2 regions of the Pseudoalteromonas ulvae UL12 genome follow, and region 1 is predicted to be linked to the other one. Evidence: riboswitches for the same ligand, from Rfam matches in the RefSeq annotation. Region 1 holds a riboswitch; the other holds the start of a gene.
The links. Region 1 has a riboswitch for cyclic di-GMP ahead of PULV_RS14305 (hypothetical protein). Riboswitches for the same ligand answer to the same signal wherever they lie in the genome.
Positions count from the first base shown of each region.

Region 2: it holds a riboswitch for cyclic di-GMP, as region 1 does, so the genes downstream of both, PULV_RS20825 (hypothetical protein) here and PULV_RS14305 (hypothetical protein) in region 1, are expected to answer to the same signal.

Region 1 is NZ_AQHJ01000030.1:165,102-177,369, reverse strand. It holds gene PULV_RS14350 (ABC1 kinase family protein) at 1-985, opposite strand, end outside; gene PULV_RS14345 (M28 family peptidase) at 1,057-2,406, opposite strand; gene PULV_RS14340 (helix-turn-helix transcriptional regulator) at 2,630-2,824, opposite strand; gene PULV_RS14335 (hypothetical protein) at 2,821-3,249, opposite strand; gene PULV_RS14330 (LysR family transcriptional regulator) at 3,348-4,310, opposite strand; gene PULV_RS14325 (sodium-dependent bicarbonate transport family permease) at 4,423-5,364, shown strand; gene PULV_RS14320 (hypothetical protein) at 5,439-6,875, opposite strand; gene PULV_RS14315 (Sbal_3080 family lipoprotein) at 7,090-7,596, opposite strand; gene PULV_RS14310 (S9 family peptidase) at 7,847-9,853, opposite strand; gene PULV_RS14305 (hypothetical protein) at 10,068-10,646, opposite strand; cyclic di-GMP riboswitch class I at 10,790-10,880, opposite strand; gene ygjK (alpha-glucosidase) at 11,036-12,268, shown strand, end outside.
Region 2 is NZ_AQHJ01000035.1:616,223-628,490, reverse strand. It holds gene udp (uridine phosphorylase) at 102-860, shown strand; gene PULV_RS20835 (GGDEF domain-containing protein) at 915-1,766, shown strand; gene cdd (cytidine deaminase) at 1,763-2,671, opposite strand; gene PULV_RS20825 (hypothetical protein) at 2,736-3,107, opposite strand; cyclic di-GMP riboswitch class I at 3,179-3,262, opposite strand; partial or broken gene PULV_RS20820 (methionine-R-sulfoxide reductase) at 3,445-3,795, opposite strand; gene ppc (phosphoenolpyruvate carboxylase) at 3,866-6,487, opposite strand; gene PULV_RS20810 (thiol-disulfide oxidoreductase DCC family protein) at 6,627-7,046, shown strand; gene PULV_RS20805 (SDR family NAD(P)-dependent oxidoreductase) at 7,043-7,780, shown strand; gene PULV_RS20800 (flavin reductase family protein) at 7,822-8,472, shown strand; gene ybaK (Cys-tRNA(Pro) deacylase) at 8,540-9,007, shown strand; gene PULV_RS20790 (alpha/beta fold hydrolase) at 9,240-10,529, shown strand; gene PULV_RS20785 (GNAT family N-acetyltransferase) at 10,640-11,038, opposite strand; gene PULV_RS20780 (LysE family translocator) at 11,131-11,733, opposite strand; gene PULV_RS20775 (aminotransferase-like domain-containing protein) at 11,838-12,268, shown strand, end outside.

The sequences.
Region 1 (12,268 bases):
GATCTTGTACTTGCGCAGCACCCAACAAGTGGCGATAACTCTGACTCAGTGCGCAGGTTATTTCTCGTGTTGCTCCAAAATCAAATAATACAATGCGTTCAGTGCTGCTTTGGTATTGAAAGTTGGCAAAATTAGGGTCAGTTTGCACTAATTGGAATTCAAATAGTTCGAGAAAAAACAATGCAATAAAATCACTCGCTATTTGATTGCGTTGCTCTTGGCTAAGTTGATTGAGTTGCTCAATGGGCTCGGCTGCCACATATTCCATCGCTAAAATCCGCTTACTACTAAATTGCGGATACACAGTCGGCACTTTAAAGCGGGGATGATCAGCTAAATACTCGCTATAACGCTTAAGGTGTTGGGCTTCGAGCTCATAGTCAGCCTCATTTAACAGTTGCTGCTTGGCCTCTTCGACTAGCTCAGTCAGGTCAATCTCTTTGGGCAAAAGCCGAGACAAGGTCAGAAGTGCCATCACGTTATCGACATCACTGACCACACTTTTCGCAATACCTGGGTATTGTACTTTAATCGCCAGTTTGTCACCTTGCTCAGTGATTGCCTGATGAACTTGACCAATAGAAGCGGCAGCAAAAGGTTTCAACTCGATATGCGCCAAAGTATCGAGCCAATTGTCGCCCCACTGCGCTTTTAAAACCGACACAAGTTGTTTGTGTGGCATAGGATCGGCATCTGCCCGCAACATTGCGAGAAGCTCGGCAAGTTCAGGGCTGAGTAAATCACCCGCATCCATAGACAATAATTGGCCTAACTTCATGGCGGCGCCACGCAGATGCGCCAGTTGTTTAGCTAATTGCTCAATATTTTTAGGTTGCAGCAACAGGCTTTTATTGTCCCACGCTTGCCCATTCAGCGCACCTTTGGCGCCTGAAACGAGCATATTTCCAGCTACTTTGCCCGCCAATGACCCTAACTTAGCAAACCGAGCAAAACGTGAGGTCGCAATTGCGCGCTCTTTCGACACGATAGCCCTCCTATCCAGTAATTATTCAACATGATACGAGCGCCACCCTGACACCGATCGATTAAGCGTATTTATTCAAACGCTCCGACATCCCCCGGAAAGACCACAGGCGATTCAAGACCATCTTGGCTAATTGCTGCGACACCAAAGGTGTAATTATCAATCACAATGTTTTCGAGTATTGCCTGATTGACCTTGCCAACATCACGGCTAAACTGCCACTGAGGCTCGCTGGTATAGCGCCAATAAATGCGGTAGCCCGCAATGGTCGGATCGCTCGATTGTTGCCAAGTAAAGTGCGTACTTGCTTCAACTGCACCGCTAATTTTTACAGCTGTTGGCGGGGCCGGTGCCCAAGCCATTGACGCCATGCTGACCGCATTTAAGGCTGTTAATTTTGCGGCATAATCAAAGTCAACGCCGTCGATGGTATCGCCATAGACACGTCCATTTTCGGTGCGTAAGTCTTGATGTTGGCGATCGTAATGTTCATTCGTTTCCATTATTCTAACTGCAGAAAACCCTGCATCATTAAATGGCCGGTGATGGCCACCGCGACCAAAACGGTCAAGACGATAAACCAGCATTGTGTCCAAATTTGGAATATAACGATCTGCGATGGTGTCAATATAACGCGCTAAATTACGACTCGCCGAGTCAACTTCACCACCGGTGAATCTGCGCACCCTTGCTTGCTCTTTCGTTTCTGTGACGCGCGTACCCTCAGAGAAAATACGTGCCGTGGTATTATCGGTCACGCCATTAATACCTGTGATATTGCCAATCATGTCATTATTGAGTACGCCATGCACTTGCCAACCTTGTTTTTTCGCGTAAGCCGCAAGTATTTTACCACCAAACAAACCTTGCTCTTCACCGGATAACGCCGCATAAACAATCGAACCATTAAACCGATATTGTGATAAGACTCTGGCGGCTTCAAGCGTTCCAGCCACGCCCGATGCATTATCATTCGCTCCCGGTGAGTCACTGGTAAAATCCATCACATCACTGACCCGAGAATCAATATCTCCCGACATCATCACCATACGATTGGGCTCCACCGCACCGCGCTGAATCGCAATAATGTTGACCACTTCGGTTGGATTCGGAATTCGCTTTTCACCCGAAATAACATCTGATACTTCAATCACTTCTAAACAACCGCCACATTGTTTCGAAATGCGTTCAAACTCCGCTTTAATCCAACGCCTTGCTGCGCCAATTCCACGGGTGGGTGATTGCGTCTCAGATAAAGTATGACGCGTACCAAAATTAACGAGCGTCTGAATATCTTGACCAATCCGTTCAGCCGAGACAGCCTTTGCAATCTGATGAAGCTGAGCCTGATCGCGATAATTGAGTTCATTGGCGATCAGGCTTTGGCTCAACAATAATGAACCTAAGGTGAACGAAAACATGCTAAGAGGTTGAAACTTGGACGATGACATAAAAAGGCCTGTGGAGTAATTTTTTATTATGTCACTTGAGACTATCGCACAGCCTATAAACAACAACTGTTTTGAGATGAACAGAAAATAAACACTGTTAAACAGGCAATCAAGCCAATAACAGGTGATGAATTAGCGCTCTCTTTACATAAAAAATGGCAACAAAATTTGCTCTTTGTTGCCATTACAGTGTTTACATTTCATCTTCAAAAATATCTTCTATCGCCAAGCCAAATAAACGGGCGGCCTTAAATGCTAAGGGTAAACTTGGATCAAATTTCCCTTTTTCGATTGCATTAACGGTTTGACGAGACACATCGAGTAGCTCTGCAAGCTTTGCTTGAGTCCAATCTCTTTCTGCACGCAATACTTTTAAGCGGTTTTTCATTCTTCATCCTCATCAACGCTGTATTTTTTTTGCAAAACAACGGTCGAAATCAGATAAGTTAATCCCATGAAAATAACCAGATGCGAGATTTTGGCATCAAAAGAAATAATGTGACTATTGCTCATAGTTTCGTAGGCGATCCCCATCACAAGCACCGCACCTAACGTGATGCCCATCGCGTTCAGCTGTAGCTTTTGCTGCATCTCATCCAACCCAAGGAGCTGGCGTTTATTCGCCAAAATCATGCCGATCCCAACAGCAATATTGACCAATAACGCCAGCACACTGACGATCACTGTTTCTTGCCAAATAAATTTTGGCCCAAACGACACGAGCGCTAAGCTCACTAACCATGCAAACGTCCATTTGGCTAAATTTGCCGTATTATATTTATGTTTTTGTTGCCAGTTCATTTGTGTATTCATTTTTACACCTTTTAAAGTAAAGTAAACTTGACTTCAATATTGCGCACTAAACACACAAAGTCAAGCTTGCTTTACAAAAAGAATAGTAAGTTATACTTTTAGTGCGACTGAGAAGAGAGCGCCTGCAATAACTGCGATAAATCATTGCTCACCCATTGTGGGTCCAAGCACTGCGTAAGTTGCTGCTCTGCAAATCTTAAAAATCCCAATGCCGCATAAGATAAGTGGCGATCATTTCGGACAATAAAGTACCAATGACTTTCTAACGGTAACCCCGCAATTGGCAACGACACAAGGCTGTGATCTTGGGTTGGTAATACATGGCGTGAAAGCAGCGCAAGCCCCATACCAGAGCTCACCCCGACACGGATCGCTTCGTTACTCGCCATTTGTAAACTACTCGATAAAGTGACACCGCGACTTTGTAAAAAGCTTTCAAACAACATCCGTGTTGCAGAGCCAGGCTCTCGTAATAAAAAGCGCTCTTTCATGACGTCATCCAAGCTAACCTGTGACTTATGTGCCAAGGGGTGATTGGCCGACGCCACGAGCACAAGTGGGTTACGTAAGAATCGCCCAGCAAACGCATGCTCTAATGAAGGTGGGTGACTAAATACATATACATCATCGGCACCTTGCTCAAATCGCCTTAATACTTGCTCACGATTGCCAATCTCAACGGTCACATCAACATTGGGGTGAGATTGGCTGTACGGTCCTAACAATCGAGGCAAAATGTATTGCGCTGTGTTCACCATCGCAATACTAAAATGCCCGCGCTGACCCTCTTGAAGCGCCCCTAAAAAAGTATTGAATTCAGAAAAATTGGCCAATGTTTGCTGGCAAATACGATATAACTCTTGCCCCGCTTGGGTCACAACCAGTTTATTATGCTGGGTTTCGAGCAACGGCTCACCGATAGCTTCTTTTAAGCGTTTTAACTGTAAGGACACGGTCGGCTGTGTCAGGTGCAAACGCCGTGCACTTTCTGTGATGGATCCTGTTTGGACTACATCAACAAATACTTGCAGTAATCGAAACGTTAAATGACGAATGTTCATTCGCAACCTCGCATAGATAATTATCTATGACATAGTATCAATGTTTTAATTTTCATCAATTGATAAAAAATCATACACTGCGTCTAATTTCAATCTATTGCCCAGAGGTCGTATGCCAGATATTGTTGTGATGTTTTTTCTGTTAGGGTTGTTTGCCGGGATTGTTCGCTCAGACTTGAGCATTCCCAAAGCAACATATGATACGCTTAGCTTGCTATTAATGCTGACTATAGGCCTCAAAGGTGGCATGGCACTGCATGGCAACTTAAGCTGGGGCTTACTCCCAGAACTCATCACCGTGGTCATCCTCGGCGCCCTTATTCCACTGACTTTATTCCCTTTACTGAGAAAAGTAATAGGCTTAAACCTCGCCAATAGCGCCAGTATTGCAGCCCATTACGGCTCAGTGAGTGCCGGTACATTTGCCGTCGCGTTGGCCTATACGCAAACCAATAACTTAGTCATTAACCCTGAAATCACTCTTTATTTAGTGCTGATGGAGCTACCCGCTATTATTGTTGGCTTACTGTTATATCGCCGCTATAGCTCTGCGTTACCCAATGCCAAAACAGTCTCGATGGCTGAATTATGGCATGAAGCGCTCACCAACAAAGGGGTCATTTTGCTGGTTGGTGGTGTCATTATCGGCTTTATGTACGGTCCTCAACAAGGCGCACAAGTCACTGATCTTTTGATGGGCGGCTTCAAAGCAATACTTGCATTATTCTTACTTGAAATGGGCTTAACTGCCGCGCAAACCTTACGACCACTGCCACTGAAGCATTGGAAACTCATGGTCTTTGCGTTAGTCGCACCACTGTGTTTGGGCGTCATCGGCATTGGTGTTGGCACAGCGCTAGGCCTAGAGCAAGGCTCGATAGTCATTTTGGCAAGTTTAACAGCAAGCGCCTCCTACATTGCAGCACCGGCAGCAATTAAAGCCTCCATCCCTGAAGCGGATATTGGCTTAGCGATGCTGAGCTCCTTAGGTTTGACCTTCCCATTCAATGTGATAATTGGTATTGGTCTCTACCATCAAATCGTTCAGTGGTAAGACACCGCTAAACCAACACTGACCCTACTCACTCAAGCGGGCTGACAGCAAAAATGCTCTCAGCTCGCTTTGCTTTATGAGTCCTTTTTCTTCGCTAGGCCATCAATCATTTTCACTAAATTCAGCATGTGGTCAAACTCTACATCTACAGGCTCAGGAGCCTCCTCACTGCGCGCTTTCATTTCGGCTAAGCTTTGCTGTAAACGCAACATGCTATCGCGAAGGGCTGCGATCATCGGATTTTCGCTGTCATTACCAGATGAAACAAGCACATTAGGGTCGGCTTTAAGTTCAGACAAGCTCAATTCATTGACAGCATCAATCATCTGATTGAGTTGACCTAACGTTTTTTCATCATTCAGCCACTCACTAAAACCCGTGATAGACTCTTTTTCGAGACGTGTTAGCCGACTATTTTCTGGCGAAAATGAGGTCACTTGACCCGATGAAGTTACAGCGGATCGATCAGCTAAATCAACTTGCACCATCGATGCAGCTAGGCCATTATCGCGTAAATAGACACCGCTGCGCTGAATGATACCGAGTTCCTGATTATGTTGATCTTTTAGCGTATATTGGGCCGCTTCGTTACCTAAATACAGCGCACCTACTCCTGCATCTGCTAACTGAGTGAGGACTTTTTGCCCGTGGGGATCTAAATGCCAAACCTGTAACTGCTCAAATACTGCGTCATTTTCATCAATCCAACCGTTTCCGTCGTCATCAAAATGGGCCAACTCTTTAAATGCTTCACCAGTTAATCCCCCAAGCAGCTCTGAACCATTATTAATTTCACCGTCTTGGTTTTTATCCAACACCAAAAAGCCCGAACCAGCTGCAGCAAAAGCCAGTGTTTCGTCTTGCCCATCTAAGTTCATATCAAAATCAAAACTAACGGTACTTAACTGAGGGCCTTGACCTGATAAATCAAGTAACAAAGGGTCATAACGTAACGGCTGAGTATTTTGAGACAAACGCAGATTTTCTTGTTTGAAATAAGCCTGATCCATATGCAAACTCAAATTAAAGTCAATGTTCCGCCCATCCTCTAAGCTTACTTGACCCTGAGCCTGAAACTGCAAACTACTTTGCTCATACTCCACAAAGTAGGATTGCAAAGTAAAATCAGCTTGATGTGCCCCAGATTGCACATTCATATTTGCTGACCTGTTTGAGGCTAAAGCAGGCACACCACCCGCTCCTGCATTGATCCGCCAAACCGATATATTTTGTGAGACCATGTTTGAAAAAAGGCGACTGAGTTCATGCTCTTGGTTCAAACGTTGCTGGCCACTTGGGCCACTCACTCTGCTATCACTGGATAGGTATTGACGCTGAGCTGCTAATTCTCGTGCTGTATAAGTGTATTCGGTGCTGGTTTGGGTGCCTCTCTCTAATCCTTGTTGATTAATCAAGGGTGGCTTGTGGCTCTGAAGCTCGGTGTGAGTCGCTTGGTAAGTATGGGCATCCTTTGCTAACTGTGTAGAGAGCCGATAAGTATCGATTTTCATCTCTGGCATCCTAGTTTGATTGACTACTTAGGATATCGGCCTGAGTGGTTAAATGTTGAACAATATTTGACCGCTTATTTATCTTTTAGCTGGGATCAGAGTAAAACTAACCAGTGATTAACGCTATTGCTATTGAGGCGGGTTTTATGAATAAAAAGCAGCTGAATTGCTGCTTTTATAATTAACTTCAGCTCTGGTTATTTAATCTCAAACACTAAATCGCTTGCTTGGTCTTTTTTTCTAATTGTTGAGCTTCAACCTGTTGGAACATTGAATCAACTAACTCAATAATTTTAGACTTGGCATCAATAAATTTATCTAAACCACCGCCAGTACGGTAACTAGCCTGAGCAATCGTCTTTTCCTGATTGACATCAGTCACCCAAATGTTTGCATAAGACATGTATAATGCTAAATCCCAATGCCAATTCGCCACATAAAAGGCTACTGCATTACAACTCTCTGTATCAATTGGGTTTAAATCGGTTTGATACGCCTGATGCTTTAGTACATAGTTCGCAGTTATCACTTTGGTTTGAACATTGTGTTTAGAGAAAGCCTCTTCAAGAGCTGTAATGACTCCTTCCTTTACGTCTCTATGCTCTGCAATACATACTGTTTTTGGTACTTCCACTTCAAATCTAGATACATCTTGCTTAGCAGCACAACCAGCTAAAGTTACTACAGCCGCTACTGATAATGCTGTTTTAAATGCTTTCATTCATTTCCCTTTTTATTATTGCTTATTTCCTGTCGCTTCAAATTTGAGTTTGAATCGCACTGTATTATTCGTTGAAAATTTTATCTTAATAAATACAAAACGCTATTGTACCTAATAGACACTTTTACATCTAGATAAATACATGCTTATATCAGGAATAAGCTCCTCTGAAAAACACTTATAGTTACAACATTCAAAATGTTTCAGCGCACATAAGTAAGTTGCATTCTATGTTATTTAATCACTACTTTTATTTAAGCAAGCTGATAAAAAAGGCCATTTCGAGTGCTCGTTCACGCAAGCTTTTAAAACGCCCCGAAGCACCACCGTGCCCTGCATCCATATCAGTTTTAAACACTAACAAGTTAGAATCTGTTTTCATCTCGCGCATTTTCGCCACCCATTTCATTGGCTCCCAGTATTGCACTTGTGAGTCATGAAATCCGGTAGTGACCAATATATTTGGGTAGTCTTGTGCACTGATATTATCGTACGGTGAGTAAGCTAAAATCGTGTTATACGCGTCGAGTTCATTGGGGTTTCCCCACTCGTCATATTCATTGGTTGTCAGTGGGATGCTTTCATCGAGCATAGTCGTCAGCACATCTAAAAAGGGCACATGGCAGCCAATCCCTTTATAAAGCTGAGGCGCTTGATTAACAACTGCCCCCATTAATAAACCACCCGCACTGCCACCAGAGGCAAAGACTTGATCAGCATGGCCATAACCTTGTGCGACTAACGCTTGAGTGACATCAATAAAGTCACTGAAGGTATTTTGTTTGTGGGCTTTTTTGCCTTGTTCATACCAATCACGTCCTAGCATTTCAGAGCCGCGAACATGCGCAATGGCATAAACAAAACCTCTATCTAACAAGCTTAATGCATTACTAGAAAAGCTCGCATCAATGGTGATGCCATAAGCACCATATCCATATTGAAACAGTGGATTAGTGCCATCTTTTTTAAAGCTATCTTTACGATAAACCAACGAAACAGGTACCTGCGCACCATCTCTCGCTTCAATAAACAACCGTTCAGATTGGTAACGCCCAGCGTTAAAGTCGCCCAGCACTTGCTGCTGTTTGAGCACAGTTTGCTCGCCGGTCGCAAAATCAAACTCTAACAAAGAGCCTGGAGTGGTTAAGCTGGAATAATATAATCGGGCGCATGTTGTGCTCGGTTCAGGGTTTTCACCTAAGCCGGCAAAATAACACGGATCATTGAATTCCAGTGGGTAGTGTGTGCCATCTTCACGATACACAATAAATTTTAATTGCCCAGCTTCACGCTCAGTAACCACTTTATATTTATCAAATAACTCTACACATTCCAGCATGATGTCATCACGATGACCGATCATCTCCTGCCACTTAGATTGATCACCAATAACCGATTGATGTGCTGTCATTAAACGGAAGTTTTTCGCCTGCCAATTAGTGACAATATAATAAATGTCGCCTAATTTATCAGCGTCATATTCGTGGCCATGCGAGCGCGGGCATAATTGCGTGAACTGCCCTTGGGCATTATTCGCATCCAACACCCAAGTATCACTGGTTTCGGTTGACTCTAAATCAAGCATGATCAGAGATTCATCGCGGCTTTTGCCAAGTCCCATAAAAAAGCTGGCATCATGCTCTTCAAAAACCAAGACATCGTCAGCCTGCGCTGTACCTAGCAAATGACGATACACTTGATAACCTAATAATGTTTTGAGATCTTTTTTAACATAAAACACAGTTTGATTATCATTCGCCCACACCGCTTGCCCTTCGGTGTGTTCGAGCACATCTTCAAGCAAGGTATCAGTGACTAAATCTTTAAAACGAATGGTATAAATACGGCGGCTGTCGGTATCTTCAGAATAGGACATCAGACGGTCATTAGGGCTAATCGAAAATTCACCTAAGTCATAGTATTCATGCTGTTCAGCCAGTGCATTGGTATCGATAAGCAGTTGTTTGTTGAGCCCATGTGCATCCTCTGCACGAAAATATCGCGCAAACTCATCATCGCCACTTATTTCAGAATGATACCAATACGCGCCATCTTTCACAGGAACCGTGCTGTCATCTTTAACAATACGGTCTTTTAATTCCGTAAATATGGCGTCTTCTAGGTCCTGATGTTGCTTAAGCATCGCGTCACAATAGCGATTTTCCGCTTCCAAATGCGCAATAACCTCTGGGTTATTGCGTTCATCATCTCTCATCCAATAATAGTTATCGCAACGCGTATGTTGATGATGAGACATTTCAAACGGTTTTTTTATCGCTTTGGGTGCACAGTTACTCGGGTTAGCCACAAACAATTTCCAAACAGAAGATCAAATTGGCGCGTATTTTAACCCAATCCATAAAAAAAGTCCGAGTTAATCAAAACTCGGACTTTGGTGAAACCACTATCTATATAGCTAAATAAATGGTTACTCAAGGGAAGAAAAACGTCATGACAGATGAACGCATATTTTATTCTAGCCGCTGCCATGCCAGCGACCAATTTTTTCCAAGCCCGGGTTCATATTGCTCGTCCATGTGCTCGCCTAGACGACAAAACTCAGTGTACGGCCATGGCCTACACATATACACCGCATCAGTTTTACTATGATAAACCCGATCGCCAGCCCGGTAGTCGCTGCGATATTGAGGAAACACATAATCATACAGTTGCTGTAAAACAACCTGCCGCCCTCTACAGGTATCAGCATGCACAAAACGAACATCGACACTCACAATCCCACTCGCTTGCAAGGCAAAAATAGAATTTTGACCATAACTGGGCACGATGCCGATTTCGGGATAATGTCGTCCAGCCTGTAAAACTTTAAAATGCTTATTGATATGCTCACAGAGCAACTTAGGCCATACATGAGGCTCACCTTCACAGGCTTGAGCGACTTCATACTCAAACGATAGCTCTGGTAAATCACCTAACTGATCAAATAATGCAAAGTGAATTTTATCGCCTTTATTGAGCCGATAATCCGTCTCTAACGTGTGGATAATATGCCAATCACCAGGCAACAAACCTGCTAATACATTAACCATTTCGACACCTTATGAAGTCATCTTGTTTTATGCGACATGCCGCCAACATACCAATACACCTTCTAATCCTTTATTACGTATGAATTTATTTGGCAACAAAACAAAGCAGTACATGCACTGTAAAGACACAACGAAGATATCGTTGCAGCAACCCCGCTGTCGTAGCCTTTAATAGAAGACCGTAGACCGGAAGCTTTGCGTCCTAACCTTTCGGGTAGTTTGCCAAAATAAGCGCGGATCATAGCCTAAGCGCCATAAATATCAAACTAAAATACTATCAATAAAAATAAAACCATTCTTTATCACTAAAAACAAGTTTCACTCTATGCTACTAAACAAACAACAAATTGCATACAATAGACCAAAAATAATAACTGATTGAGCATCCTATGAGATTTTACCCGTTACTAATTTTGTGTCTGTTTATCGCACATTCTCATGCATCTGGAGCTGACTTAGCACTTGATCGCCAAGGCTCTCCAAACGCAATGCAACAGCTTGATCAGTATGGCAACCAACTGTTTAATCCTTTTTTTGACCTAGGAAGCTGGCACGGTTTTTTACAACCCGCCACAGGGAATGAATATGGTGGATTTACGGGCCCAATGATTATTGCGCAAGAGTACGGGGTATTCATCGCCAAGCAACTCGAACAGATTTCATTGCACCACCGTGATACTGAGCAACGTTTTGATCTGCAAAGCGCACAACATAGCCAGCAAACCTTACCCAGCCAACTTATTCAGCACTATCGATGGCCAACACTGCAGCTCACGCTTTCATTGCAATTTATCAATTCATCCACAGCGTTGATTGAAACAAAACTAACCAACCTCAGCGTGAAGACACTACCATTGGCAATACAATGGCAAGGAAGCCTGCTTGAGGCGTTCTCTTTGACACAAACCTACCAAGAACGTTTCCCTAATTGGCAGATGCGTTTTGACAACACACCCGATAAGCTAATGATCAAGTTTGCCCAACTTAGCGCACCATGGCAGATGATGCTATCTGGCCAAGAGCAGTATCACATTACTCGCTCGATCAGTACTGATACGACGCTCACGTCACACAAAAACAGTTATCTCAGCCATGCTGAATTGGAAATAAAACCTCAGCAAAGCACCACAATTTATACCCAGCAACGCTATGTCCAACGCCCAGAAGAGACATCGGCAGTCGCGTGGCAACACGTTATGAAATTAAGCCAACAGCAACAACAGCGCTGGGCCACTTATCAGCAAAGGCTTAATTCCGATTCCCCACTTCCTCTTGCGGTACAAACCAAAGCGGTGGCAACTTTAATAGGCAACTGGCGCAGCCCCCAAGGCGCGATTATGCACGATATCGTCAGCCCATCCACCACAGCCCGCTGGTTTAACGGCGCATGGGCATGGGATTCATGGAAACATGCATACGCCTTGGCAAACATTGCACCTGAATTGGCCAAACAGACTGTATTGGCGATGTTTGACTATCAAATCAGCGCAAACGATCCCATCAGACCCCACGATGAAGGCATGGTAATTGATGCTATTTTTTACAATAAAGATCCGCAACGTGGCGGCATAGGCGGTAATTGGAATGAGCGCAATACCAAACCACCGCTCGCCAGCTGGGCT
Region 2 (12,268 bases), on a different contig from region 1:
TAACAATAGGTACTTATTTACGTTCATTCGATATTATTAAATTGGATGTGGTACTCAGTCGCTTTATCAAAACAAATACAATTAACACTCAAGGGGATGTTATGAAAACGGTTTTTCACTTAGGCCTTAATAAATCGGATGTACAAGGCGCTACACTTGCGATTGTTCCTGGTTGTCCTGATCGTGCCTATCGGATTGCACAACAAACCGACAATGCAACGTGTTTAGTCAAAACCCGAGAGTTTCATGTTTACCTTGGCAAACTTTCTGGAAATAATATTATTATTTGTTCAACAGGCATTGGTGGACCGTCGACTTCAATCGCCGTGGAAGAACTAGCTCAGTTGGGGATTACGACTTTTCTACGTATCGGTACAACTGGCGCAATTCAACCTCATATTAATGAAGGCGATATTTTAATATCCAATGCATCGGTCAGATTAGACGGTGCCAGTCAACATTTTGCTCCCCTTTGCTACCCAGCAGTCTCTGATTTTTTCACCACCCAAGCACTCGTCAAGGCATGTAATACACAAAACATCCCTTTCCATATTGGAATAACTGCTTCATCAGATACTTTTTATCCCGGTCAAGAGCGCTACGATACCCATTCAGGCTACGTCACAAAATCATTACAAGGCAGTTTTGAGGAATGGCAAAAATTAGGCGTAATGAATTATGAAATGGAATCGGCGACGTTATTTACCATGTGCGCATCACTGGGTTTAAAAGCAGCTTGTGTTGCAGGCGTGCTGGTTAATCGTACACGCCAAGAAATCCCGACTGTTGATCATCAAGCCATCGAAACAAAGAGTATTGCTGTTGTCATAGCTGCCGCCAAGCTGATTTTTTCAGAGTAACGGCTTCATTTAAGTCTATACTCATTAACAAATACCTTGCGTTTGGGATAGTTAATGAGTCGATGGCTACTTCATGGCATTGTTTGGACTGCAATGCTGATCATTTTTGTTACGTTAATTCAGCTGGATGCCTCTTGGGCTGACTGTGAAGAAGTCATCTGGTTTGGCATTTATTTATCTTTCTTTATTGAAATATGCAGTTGTGTTAAAAAGCCTTTCTTTGTATTTTCTTTTGCTTTTTTTAGTCTAGGGTTACTGCTCGATATTCTCGATTCATACTTCGCAAGTAGTTTCCCGATAATTAATGTTCTCGACACCCCCATTAAACATATTGGCTTAATTTTAATTTGTTATTGTCTATTAAGAATCGCCAAGAGTCGGCTTAGCAAAATAGAGCAATTGCGAGTCGAAATTGAACGGCGTATCACACTTGAAAAAGACTTACGATTTTTAGCTTACCACGATGAACTGACAGGATTATTTAACCGACGTGCTTTTTTTGAGCATTTCGAGCAACAACATTTCGATCAAGCCTACCTTTATTACTTTGACTTAAACAATTTCAAAAATGCCAACGACAAATATGGCCACCACATTGGTGATGAATTATTAGCGACCTTTTCTCATTCCCTTAGTAGGCTTTATCCCAATGATAAAGCCTATCGTTTAGGAGGCGATGAATTTGTCTTAATTTGTAGTGAATTAATCGATGACATCGAGTTGTTTAAGCAGCAACTTGACCAACCTTTAGTGAAATATATGGTTTCTGTTAGTGTTGGTATGCAATGCCTGAAATCAGGAGACGATCCTGACCATGCATTGCATTTAGCCGATCAAAAAATGTATATCGATAAAGAGGCTAATCGTAGTCGCTTTATCGTTAATATGTTTGATTTTCAACCTTAAACGCCTGATTTTAAAGCCACTAAATGTAGCGGCACACTAAAATCGTAGCTATCAAGCACGGCTTTTGCGACACCTGTTTGGTTTTCTTGCCCTTTCATCTGGGCTAAATAGACCGCTTTTATGGTTGCTTGATTAAAGTCTTTGCCAGCTAATATCAGTTGGCTGATAGCGCTTTGCAGCGGTGACAAACTTGGGCTGTAAGCGGCGTTTTCGGCATAACGCCCGTAAAACTTACTGCCATCGTGACAAACTATCATACTACTTGCAAAATTGTCTGTATAAGGGACGTAACTGTGCTCAGCGTGCTGGACTAATTGAGAGACTTTAAAGCTTGCGTCATCTAATGTAAGATTTGCCCGTTGATGGGACATTAAAGCCGTCGGATTATCTAACTCTTTAGGGCCAAATGGCATAGGTAAAAATTCACTAAAGGCATGATGCTCGCCATTTAAGCTAATGATTAATGTCTCTGCATCTGCCAGCTCATTCATAAATTGCCGACAATAACCGCACGGTGCATCAGTTATGGCAAGCTTAGTTATTTTCCTTGCCCCATTTAACCACGCATTATTAATTGCAGCTTGTTCAGCATGTACAACAAGACTGAGAGCTTGTGAAGGAAACTCTAAATTCGCCCCAAAGTAAAAGTCACAATATCCCTCTTCGTTAGCATCCCCAACAGCGATTGCACCAACATTAAATTGCGAAATCGGCGCTCGAGAAAAACTAGCAGCAACCGGAAGCAATGCTTCCATTAGCTCGTCTTGACTACCATAGAGCTGCACGGCCCAATGTGCAACTTGGTCAGCGCACAGGACGCCTTTATTTGCTTTAACTTGCGAGAGAATCTCAGAAAATTGTTGTTCAGATAAGAATGATTCTGACGTTATTTGTTCTTTACACATATTGTTGTTGTCATTTTTAAAATGGCCAGACAGTCTATGTGATTTTCATCCGTATTTAAACTAATTATGCCGCTTTTTCTAACCAGTTTTTCGCTTTTTTGAAACATTCGAAGTTTTCTGCATTTAACGAAAAGCGCTTGGCATTTTGTATCAATAAATCGTGCAAATAACCATCAAATCCTACAACTCGTGCAACAGCATAGCCAGCCAGTTTATCTTTAATGGCTAAAATAACATCGATGACTTCGACGGCCGCATAACGATGACGAAGCTCAGTGACATCAATCAATAATTTTTGGCATTGGCGCGCATGTGCATAACGTGTAATCACATCGTAATTGCGGATCACGTCTGTGGATGATGCTGTGCCGGTTAACTTGACCAACACAAGGTGTAATGATTCATCGTAACTAATACTGGTAATTATATCTGACATAATTTGCTTAAAACCTCTAAAGCTAGAAAAAGGTGAACGGCAAATTCAAAGAAGAGAAGGAAACACTATTGCTTGGTAGCCCAGCTATCTTAGGTTTCCCCTTAGATCTGAAGCTTTGCGTGAGTATTTTTTCAAATACCTTGCCTTTGACTTGCGAGGACATGATACAGGCAACGATTTTAGAGTCAATACTCAAATTCCTTGCCTGCACTGGTGTTCTGAGCCTGTGGCACTGGCGCTTACACAGTTATAAAAAAATCAACCACCTTTAAAAAGCTTAGCAAACACCTAGCAAACAGTTAGTTAGCTTTTAGTGGCACTCTTGTTAGGCTGAGATAAAGCTCATCGAAATCGAATTAACACAATGGCGAATATTTTTATCTGTCAGCCCCTCACCTTCGAACACATGCCCCAAATGCCCATCACAATTAGCGCAAACAATCTCTATTCGTCGACCATCGGCATCAGGGACTCGTTTCACCGCCCCTGCGATTTCATCATCAAAACTTGGCCAGCCGCAATGTGACAGAAATTTATGCTCAGAGGTGTACAAAGGCGCTTCACACCGTTTACAGATGTAGAGCCCTTGCGCCATTAAATCTGTATATTGGCCAGTAAACGGACGTTCTGTCCCTTTTTGCTCAATCACATACTGCTCTTGTGGTGTTAGTTGTTTATATTGACTCATTTTTACCTTTTAACCTCGCGACTGCCCGATGAACAGGCAGCAAATATATTGTGATCTCATACTTACTCTATTAACCGGTATTGCGCATGCCTGCCGCGATACCAGCCATAGTGATCATTAATGCCTGATTAAGGACGCTATCATCCAAATGGGACTCCTCCCGAGAACGGCGCAGCAACTCAACTTGTAACACGTTAAGCGGATCCGTATAGGGGTTACGTAATTCAATCGACTGTTGCACCCAAGGTTGAGCGGCCAGTAAAGTCTGATTTTCGCAGTATCCTTTTACCCATTCGATTGCTTGAATTAATTCGGTTCTCAATCGTTGACCTAACACTCTCAGCTGTGGGCTGACGAGATGCTGATCATAATGTTCACTCAGCCAAGGATCAGCTTTACAAAATACCATTTCAAGCATTTCTATACGAGTACGAAAGAAAGGCCAATCACGGTTCATTGCTTCTAAAGTTTCTTTACCAAAGCGATTTTCCGCAGCTTGTAACCCACTTAGCGCACCAAGCCAGGCTGGCAACATAAGTCGATTTTGGCTCCAAGCAAATATCCAAGGGATCGCGCGTAAACTCTCTACCCCTCCATCCACTTTTCGCTTTGCAGGCCTTGAACCTAAAGGCAGTTGCGCTAATTCTTGTTCTGGCGTCGCACTTCTAAAATAAGGCACAAATGACGGCTCTTCATTAACAATGCTGCGATAATGGGCGCATGAACGTTCGCTGATCAGCGCCATCACATCTTGCCAAATCGCCTGCGGCTTTGGCGGAGGCAGCAAATTATTTTCAAGCACCGCACCTGCATACAAGGCTAAACTTTGCTCTGCCACTTGGGGTAAACCAAATTTGAAGCGGATCATTTCACCTTGTTCTGTTACTCGTAAGCCTGACTTTAGTGAACCCGGTGGTTGCGAACGAAGCGCTTGTGCCGCAGGCGCACCACCGCGACCGACTGTGCCACCGCGCCCATGAAATAAAATTAAATCGATAGCATGTTTTTGGGTAAATTTAACCATTTTATCCATGGCTTCATACTGTGCCCAACCCGCAGCCATCATGCCTGCGTCTTTGGCTGAGTCAGAATAACCTATCATCACATACTGCTGATTATTAACTTGTTGTTGATACCATGGCAGGCTAAACAATTGCGCAATTACATCAGGCCCCGCATTAAGATCATCCAATGTTTCAAACAAAGGGGCAACTGGTAACACATACGGACAACCCGACTCTTTAAGCAATAAATGGACAGCTAATACATCTGAAACCGTTCTGGCCATGGAAATAATATAAATACCAAAACGTTGGCGGTCGGTGTTAGCAATCACTTTACAGGTATCGAGCACCTCCTGCACAGGTGCACTCGGTTGCCAATTTCTTGGGATTAATGGCCGCTTAGATTGTAATTCGCTCAATAAGAACTGCTGTTTTTGTGCTTCAGACCAAGCGTTGTAATCCCCTAAGTCCAAAAATGCCGTTAACTCAGCCAAAGCATCGCTGTGTCGCTCTGAATCTTGTCGGATATCTAATTTACTTAGATATAGTCCAAAGCAATGAATTCTGCGCATCACATCAAGCAGTAACCCATCGGCTATTTGGCCCATTTTACTGCCATGTAATGAGCGGTAACATGCTTCGATAGGGCCTTGGAGCTGTGCAATATCGGTAATTAAATCACGGGCATCACTTTGGTGCCCTTTCACTTTTGCGGTTAAATGATGTTCTGTTTCACGTAGTTGCTCTCTGAGCTTGCCTAACACATACCGATAAGGTTCGTGCGCGCCTTGGCTTAAAGACTTAAGTGCGTCATCACATCGATTCATGGATAATTCACTGCTGAGCTTTTCTATATCTCGTAAATATAGGTTTATCGCCATCCAACGGCCTAAATCGAGCACTTCTTCAGTGACTTTGGCAGTTACAAATGGATTACCATCACGATCCCCCCCCATCCATGATGTGAACTGCACCGGGCTGTAATCAAGAGGCAAAGAAAAAGAGAAGGTTCGATCAACTTGAGCTGTGAAATCACGAATAAAATCAGGTACTGCCTGCCACAAGCTGTTTTCAATTACCGCAAACCCCCATTTAGCTTCATCCACGGGCGTTGGGCGTTGCTGACGAATTTCATTAGTGTGCCAAGCCTGGCAAATTAACTGCTCAATGCGGTTAACTAGATAGGTTTGCTCCGATGGTAATAAGCTATCTAGCTCAAGTGCGCCTAAGCATTCATTCATCTCACGATGCTTGTGCACAAGTGTTCTGCGAGTAATTTCAGTTGGATGTGCCGTTAGTACTAAATCGATGTTTAAGTTCAAGATCGCATCTTGTACTTCTTTTGCGGCTAAATTGGCGGACTTTATCTGGTGTAAGGATTCGATTAATGGGTGATTATTTTTATCATTTTGTCGAGAAATCGTGTGAAATTGCTCGGCCACATTAGCTAAATTCAAAAATTGATTAAAGGCGCGTGCTACAGGTAATAACTCATCATCGGTTAATTGATGCAATACTTCGATGAGTTCATCGCGACTGCTTCCCTCTTCATTTCGAGAGGCTTTAGATAACGCTCGGATCTGCTCAACCTTCGCTAAGACCGCCTCTCCTTGCGCCTCCTTAATCGTCTTACCCAAGAGTTGGCCCAATAAATTAACGTTTGACTTTAATGCACTGTAATCACTCATTCCGTATTCCTAAACAATAAAGATACAACTGAAAGTACAGAGCTTTATCTTCAGTGACAAGATATTTTATTGAATAAGAAAGATCGATTTTGTAGTTCAATCGTAGTGGTTACAGTAACGAATACTTCAGCGAGGTTTAATGAAACAGTTTACTATTTTTTATGATGGGACGTGCCCATTATGTGTGGCAGAAATGACGAAACTCGCTCGCTACAACCACCAACAATCCCTTGTTTTTGCAGACATCTATCAAGAAGATTTTCAGCAACGTTATCCACACATTGATCCTGAGCAAGCAAACACCATCTTGCATGGGCAATGGACTAACGAGCAAGTGATACTTGGATTGGATGTCACCGTGACTGCGTGGAAATTAGTCAACAAACATAATTGGTTAGTTGTTTTGCGTTGGCCATTGGTGCGATACATTGCAGATTGGTGTTATTTATTTTTTGCTAAGCACCGTTACCGTATTTCATTTTTGTTGCTTGGCCAGCGCCGTTGTCAAAGCGGGCAATGTCAACTACCCGCAACAAAATCATCAAGGAAAAATACATGACAAGTCAAAGCAATACACACAGACAGGTATTGGTGATTGGCGCATCAAGTGCCATTGCAAAGGCGTTAATCGATACTTTGCTAGATGATGAAACGGTCAGCCATATTTATGGGGTCTCTGGGCAGGCACAAACCATTAAACACTATCGTTACACGGCAATACAGACAGATTATTGCGAACAAAATATCAAAAAAATTACCAGCGATTTGAAAGAATTGCCCGGCTATTTTTCCGACGTGTTTATTTGCAATGGTGTATTGCACTCTGATCAATTCATGCCAGAAAAAAAACTAGAAGATATCAATCAAAATCAATTGAGCCAGCTTTTAACATCAAACACTGTCATCCCCATGTTATGGATTCAACATTTAATTACCCTGTGTAAATCTGAGCACACTTGTCACATCGTGGTGCTTTCTGCACGCGTGGGCAGTATTAGCGATAATCGTCTTGGGGGCTGGTACAGCTACAGAATGTCGAAAGCAGCCTTGAACATGGGATTAAAAACGGCAGCGATTGAATATGCGCGCCGAGCAAAAAACATTAAATTAGTGGCCTTTCATCCCGGCACAACTGATACCCCCCTATCCAAACCGTTCCAAAACAATCTGGCTGAGGGTCAATTATTTACACCCAGTTTTGTTGCTCGCTCATTACTCACTATCCTCAGTAATACCCGACCAGATGGCACTTTATCTTACATAGATTGGGCAGGAAAACCGATCCACTGGTAAAGATGCACCTATTATTACTACTTTTATGAAAGACTTCCCTTATGATGATAAATAAAACGCAACGCTCACAGCTAGACTCTCGCTATCGTGCCATGTTGGTTAACTCGCTATCGGGTTTTAAAAGTGCCAACTTACTCGGCACGTGTAACTTAGATGGGCACACCAATTTGGCAATTATTAGCTCTGTGTTTCACTTAGGTGCCGATCCTGCCTTAGTGGGCTTTATTATGCGCCCGCATACAGTACAACGGGATAGCTTAGAAAATATTCTAGCAACCGGTGTTTATACCTTAAATCATGTGAATGCGGATATTTGGCAACAAAGCCATCAAACATCAGCTCGCTACGATGCTAACCAATCTGAGTTCGACGAAGTTGGGCTAACAGCGCATTATCTCAATGAATGTAACGCCCCTTTTGTTAAACAAAGCCGGATTAAATATTCCGTTGAGCTGCAAAGCAGCCAAGAGCTCGTCAACGGCACTCAGCTGGTCATTGGTGAAATTATCGATATTCATGTCAATGAGGAGCTTATAAAACCTGATGGCTATATTGATATTGAAGCGGCACAAACTGTTGCTATATCAGGGCTAGATGGTTATCACACAACCAAGCAACTTGGGCGACTATGTTACGCAAAACCAAATATAGACCCTCAATTACTCGATGACAGTCACAATGATCAGGCTTAACAAAGGCTTGATCTGTTTCAAAATTGGCGTAACGTTATCACCATGAACCATTTAACAGTTCCACACGATGACTCCTGCCATTAAACAACTCGATAGCGCAAAATGCGCCTATCAAACTCATCAATATGAACATGACAGCCACCACTCATCCTATGGATTAGAAGCCGCTGAAAAACTTAAACTAGCTGCAAATCAAGTGTTTAAAACCTTAGTCGTCGAGCTCGACTCCCATCAATTGGCCGTGGCAATTTTACCAGTTTGTCAGCAATTGAATTTAAAGCGTATGGCTAAAGCGTGTGGAGTCAAAAAAGCGGCCATGGCTTCTCCTGACAAAGTTCAGCGCACAACAGGTTATGTGTTAGGCGGAGTCAGTCCACTTGGGCAAAAAAAACGCCTTCAAACAGTGATTGATGAAAGTGCTCAGCATTTTGCGCACATTTATATCAGTGGTGGGCGCAGAGGATTAGAAATTAGTTTATCGGCGTCAGATTTATCACAATTAACCTCAGCTAGCTTTGCGCAACTCACCGAATAATTAACTTAAAAACAAATAACTACAGCTACTTTGGGATTCTCCCGTACGAGTTGACTGTTAAATCACCATGCAAATTGATTTTAGCTCGGAGCGATAAAAACGCTTTTATCTCGAACAAAATTTAATCGTAAAAGGTCAGCAGCCCCTAAATAAATCAATATTATTAACAACTTTTAAAAGCGCGATATTAGCTTTAGACTACTGCATCGTTGAATAACCCTTAAGACAACTCATGAGCAATGAATACGCCCTAGCTGGAATGACCGTCATTAAACATCATTTCACTTTACCACTGGATTATCAAAAACCGAAAAGCAACACGATTACCGTCTTTGCTCGAGAATTACGCGCCAATGAACCAGAAGCTGAGCATCGACCTTTTTTAGTCTATTTTCAAGGCGGTCCGGGTTTTGCTGCGCAGCGACCCATCGACAATTCTGGTTGGATTAAACGAGCACTCAAAGAGTTTCGGGTATTACTGCTTGATCAACGTGGCACAGGGTTGTCATCGGCTATTAATTACGTCGCACTTGCCCACTTGTCTCCTCGTCAACAAGCTGATTATTTAGCTCATTTTCGGGCCGATAACATTATTAACGATGCCAGTGCAATCAAGGCTATTCTCAGCCCGAAAGAAAAGTGGAGTATTTTGGGTCAATCATTCGGTGGGTTTTGTGTCTTTCGTTACCTTAGCAGTGCACCTAATGAGCTAAAACAGGCATTTATTACCGGTGGGATCCCGCCGATTTTGGCCAATCCAAAAGAAGTGTATCAGCATACTTTTGCCAGAGTAAAAGCTAAAAATGAGCAGTTTTTTAATCGTTTTCCAGATGCGCTGCACCTTGTTTCGCAACTCGCTGAGCACATCACTCGCCACCCAGTAATTTTATCCAGTGGTGAAAAACTGAGTATAGAAATGCTGCAAAGCCTTGGGATCCATTTAGGCATGCAAGAAGGCCCTGAAAACCTCTATTACTTGCTCGAGCAAGCATTCATTGAGACACCAGCTGGCAGGCAAATAAATCCATGGTTTTTATCTCAGTTCACTCAATACCTTGATTATAATGATCAGCCTTTGTTCGCTTTATTACATGAGTCTATTTATTGCCAGCAGCACGCTTCAAACTGGGCTGCTGAACAAGTTCGCCAAGATAAACCGGAGTTTGCATATCAAAGTGATCAGCCATTTTTATTTACTGGCGAAATGATTTTTCCATGGTTCTTCGAGCAGTTTAATAACTTAATGCCTTTAAAAGGCTGTGCTGATTTATTAGCAGCTAAAAGTGATTGGCCAGCCCTGTATGATTTAGACGTATTGCAAAATAATCAGGTGCCCATTAGTGCAGCAATTTACAGTGAAGATATGTATGTCGATATGACCTTAAGCTTAACCAGTGTCAGCAAAGTGGCTAACTTGACCTACTGGCTCACCTCTGAATATGAACATAACGGCATAAAAATGGCGGGTGAGATTATCCTCGACAAACTCATTGCCCTCAACAAAGGTAATCAATTGCGTTAGGCTAAATTATTCATTGGCTTGATGGGCTAAAGTGTGGGCATTTTTCCCCCAATTTTGCCCATCAAACGGAGCAATATTCACATCATTAAGTGAAATATTCTCGAGCATTTTTAAGGCGTTTTCACACTAAGATACGGATTAGGATGACAAATTTCCATCAACTTATCTGTATTACTGACCGTTTCAAAACCAAACTGCTGATATAATCCATGTGCGTCACGAGTACACAACATAAACCGCCGTAACCCTTGTAACTTAGGATGAGACCTCACCTGTGCGAGTAATTGTTTGCTAAATCCCTGCCCACGGCATTCTTCTAAAACAAACACATCGGCTAAATATGCAAAGGTGGTAAAGTCGCTAATAATGCGGGCAAAAGCGACCTGCTTGCCATTTAAAAAGCCACCAAGACACAAAGATCCAGCCATTGATTGTTGCACTGTTTCTATTGATATTCCTTGAGCCCAATAAGAATGGGTTAAGAAGCCATGTATGACCTCGATTTGCATGTCACTGGTTTTATCGCTCACTTCAAACGCACTTTGTTTATTGGTTGTCACTATATTGAGTGTCCTTATAAATGCCTTATCCTCAGGGCTGTTTAATCGTAAAATAACATCAGCACAGTCAATATGGTTAAACCTGCTAAAAGATGATTAAACCGTTGTTTTGCAATTTCTGTCGCCAATTTCCGGTTGATCCACACACCTACCAATGTCCAAACAATATTGGCACAAAGCCCAGCTAAGCTGAAAATCACACACGCCTGAACAACCGATGCCCAATACAAAGGTGTTGGTAAACTAAATGCACTGATACACGTCATCACCATTAATAGCGATTTAGGATTGACAAACTGTGCGACTAAACCCCGCCAAAAACTAAGATTGACGGGCCCTGTGATTGCTTGTTTTTGTTTATTTTGGATCAAGGTATACGCCAACCAACACATATACGCTGCTCCGATGAATTTCATTACCACTAAAGCATTTAGCTCTAACACTAATAAACCTGCGATACCGCTGGCCATTACCACAAACAACGCAATAATCCCCACCCGAATACCCATGATAAACGGTACCGCACTTTTAAAACCCATATTGGCACCTTGCAAAGTCAGCAATAAATTATTTGGCCCAGGACTTAGGGTGGCTAACAAGCCAAATAATAACAGCGGCACCCATAAATTAATTAACTCTGTCATCTAACCCCACAATTGCACCCATACAATATCGCAAACCAAGTTCAATAAAGAATAAATTGATGGTATGTTTATAATACAATTACCACAATGAAATTATTGTACTCATGACAATTTTGGATACTCTGATCTTAGATGGCCGCCAAGCAAAATACCTGCAAGTCGCCACAGCCATTGAAGACGCGATTACAGTAGGTCAACTCTCTGCGGGTGAAAAGTTACCACCACAACGGATCTTATCGTATAAGTTAGGTGTCACAGTTGGCACCATTACTCGTGCCTATCATGAATTAGAACGAAGAGGCTGTGTGAATGCAAAAATTGGCAGCGGTACATTTGTTAAATCTGACCAAGCTCACCCAGCATTATTAACAAGCCCTTGCGAAACGCATTTTGATTTACGCAGTGCCAATGCCCCGATGCTGAACCAAATAGAATTAATGCAAACTGGGCTCAATGAGTTATTACAACAAACACCTATTCTTGCCCAGTGCTTAAGCTATCAGTCAGAAATCGCCTTTGAGTCACAACGTACTCG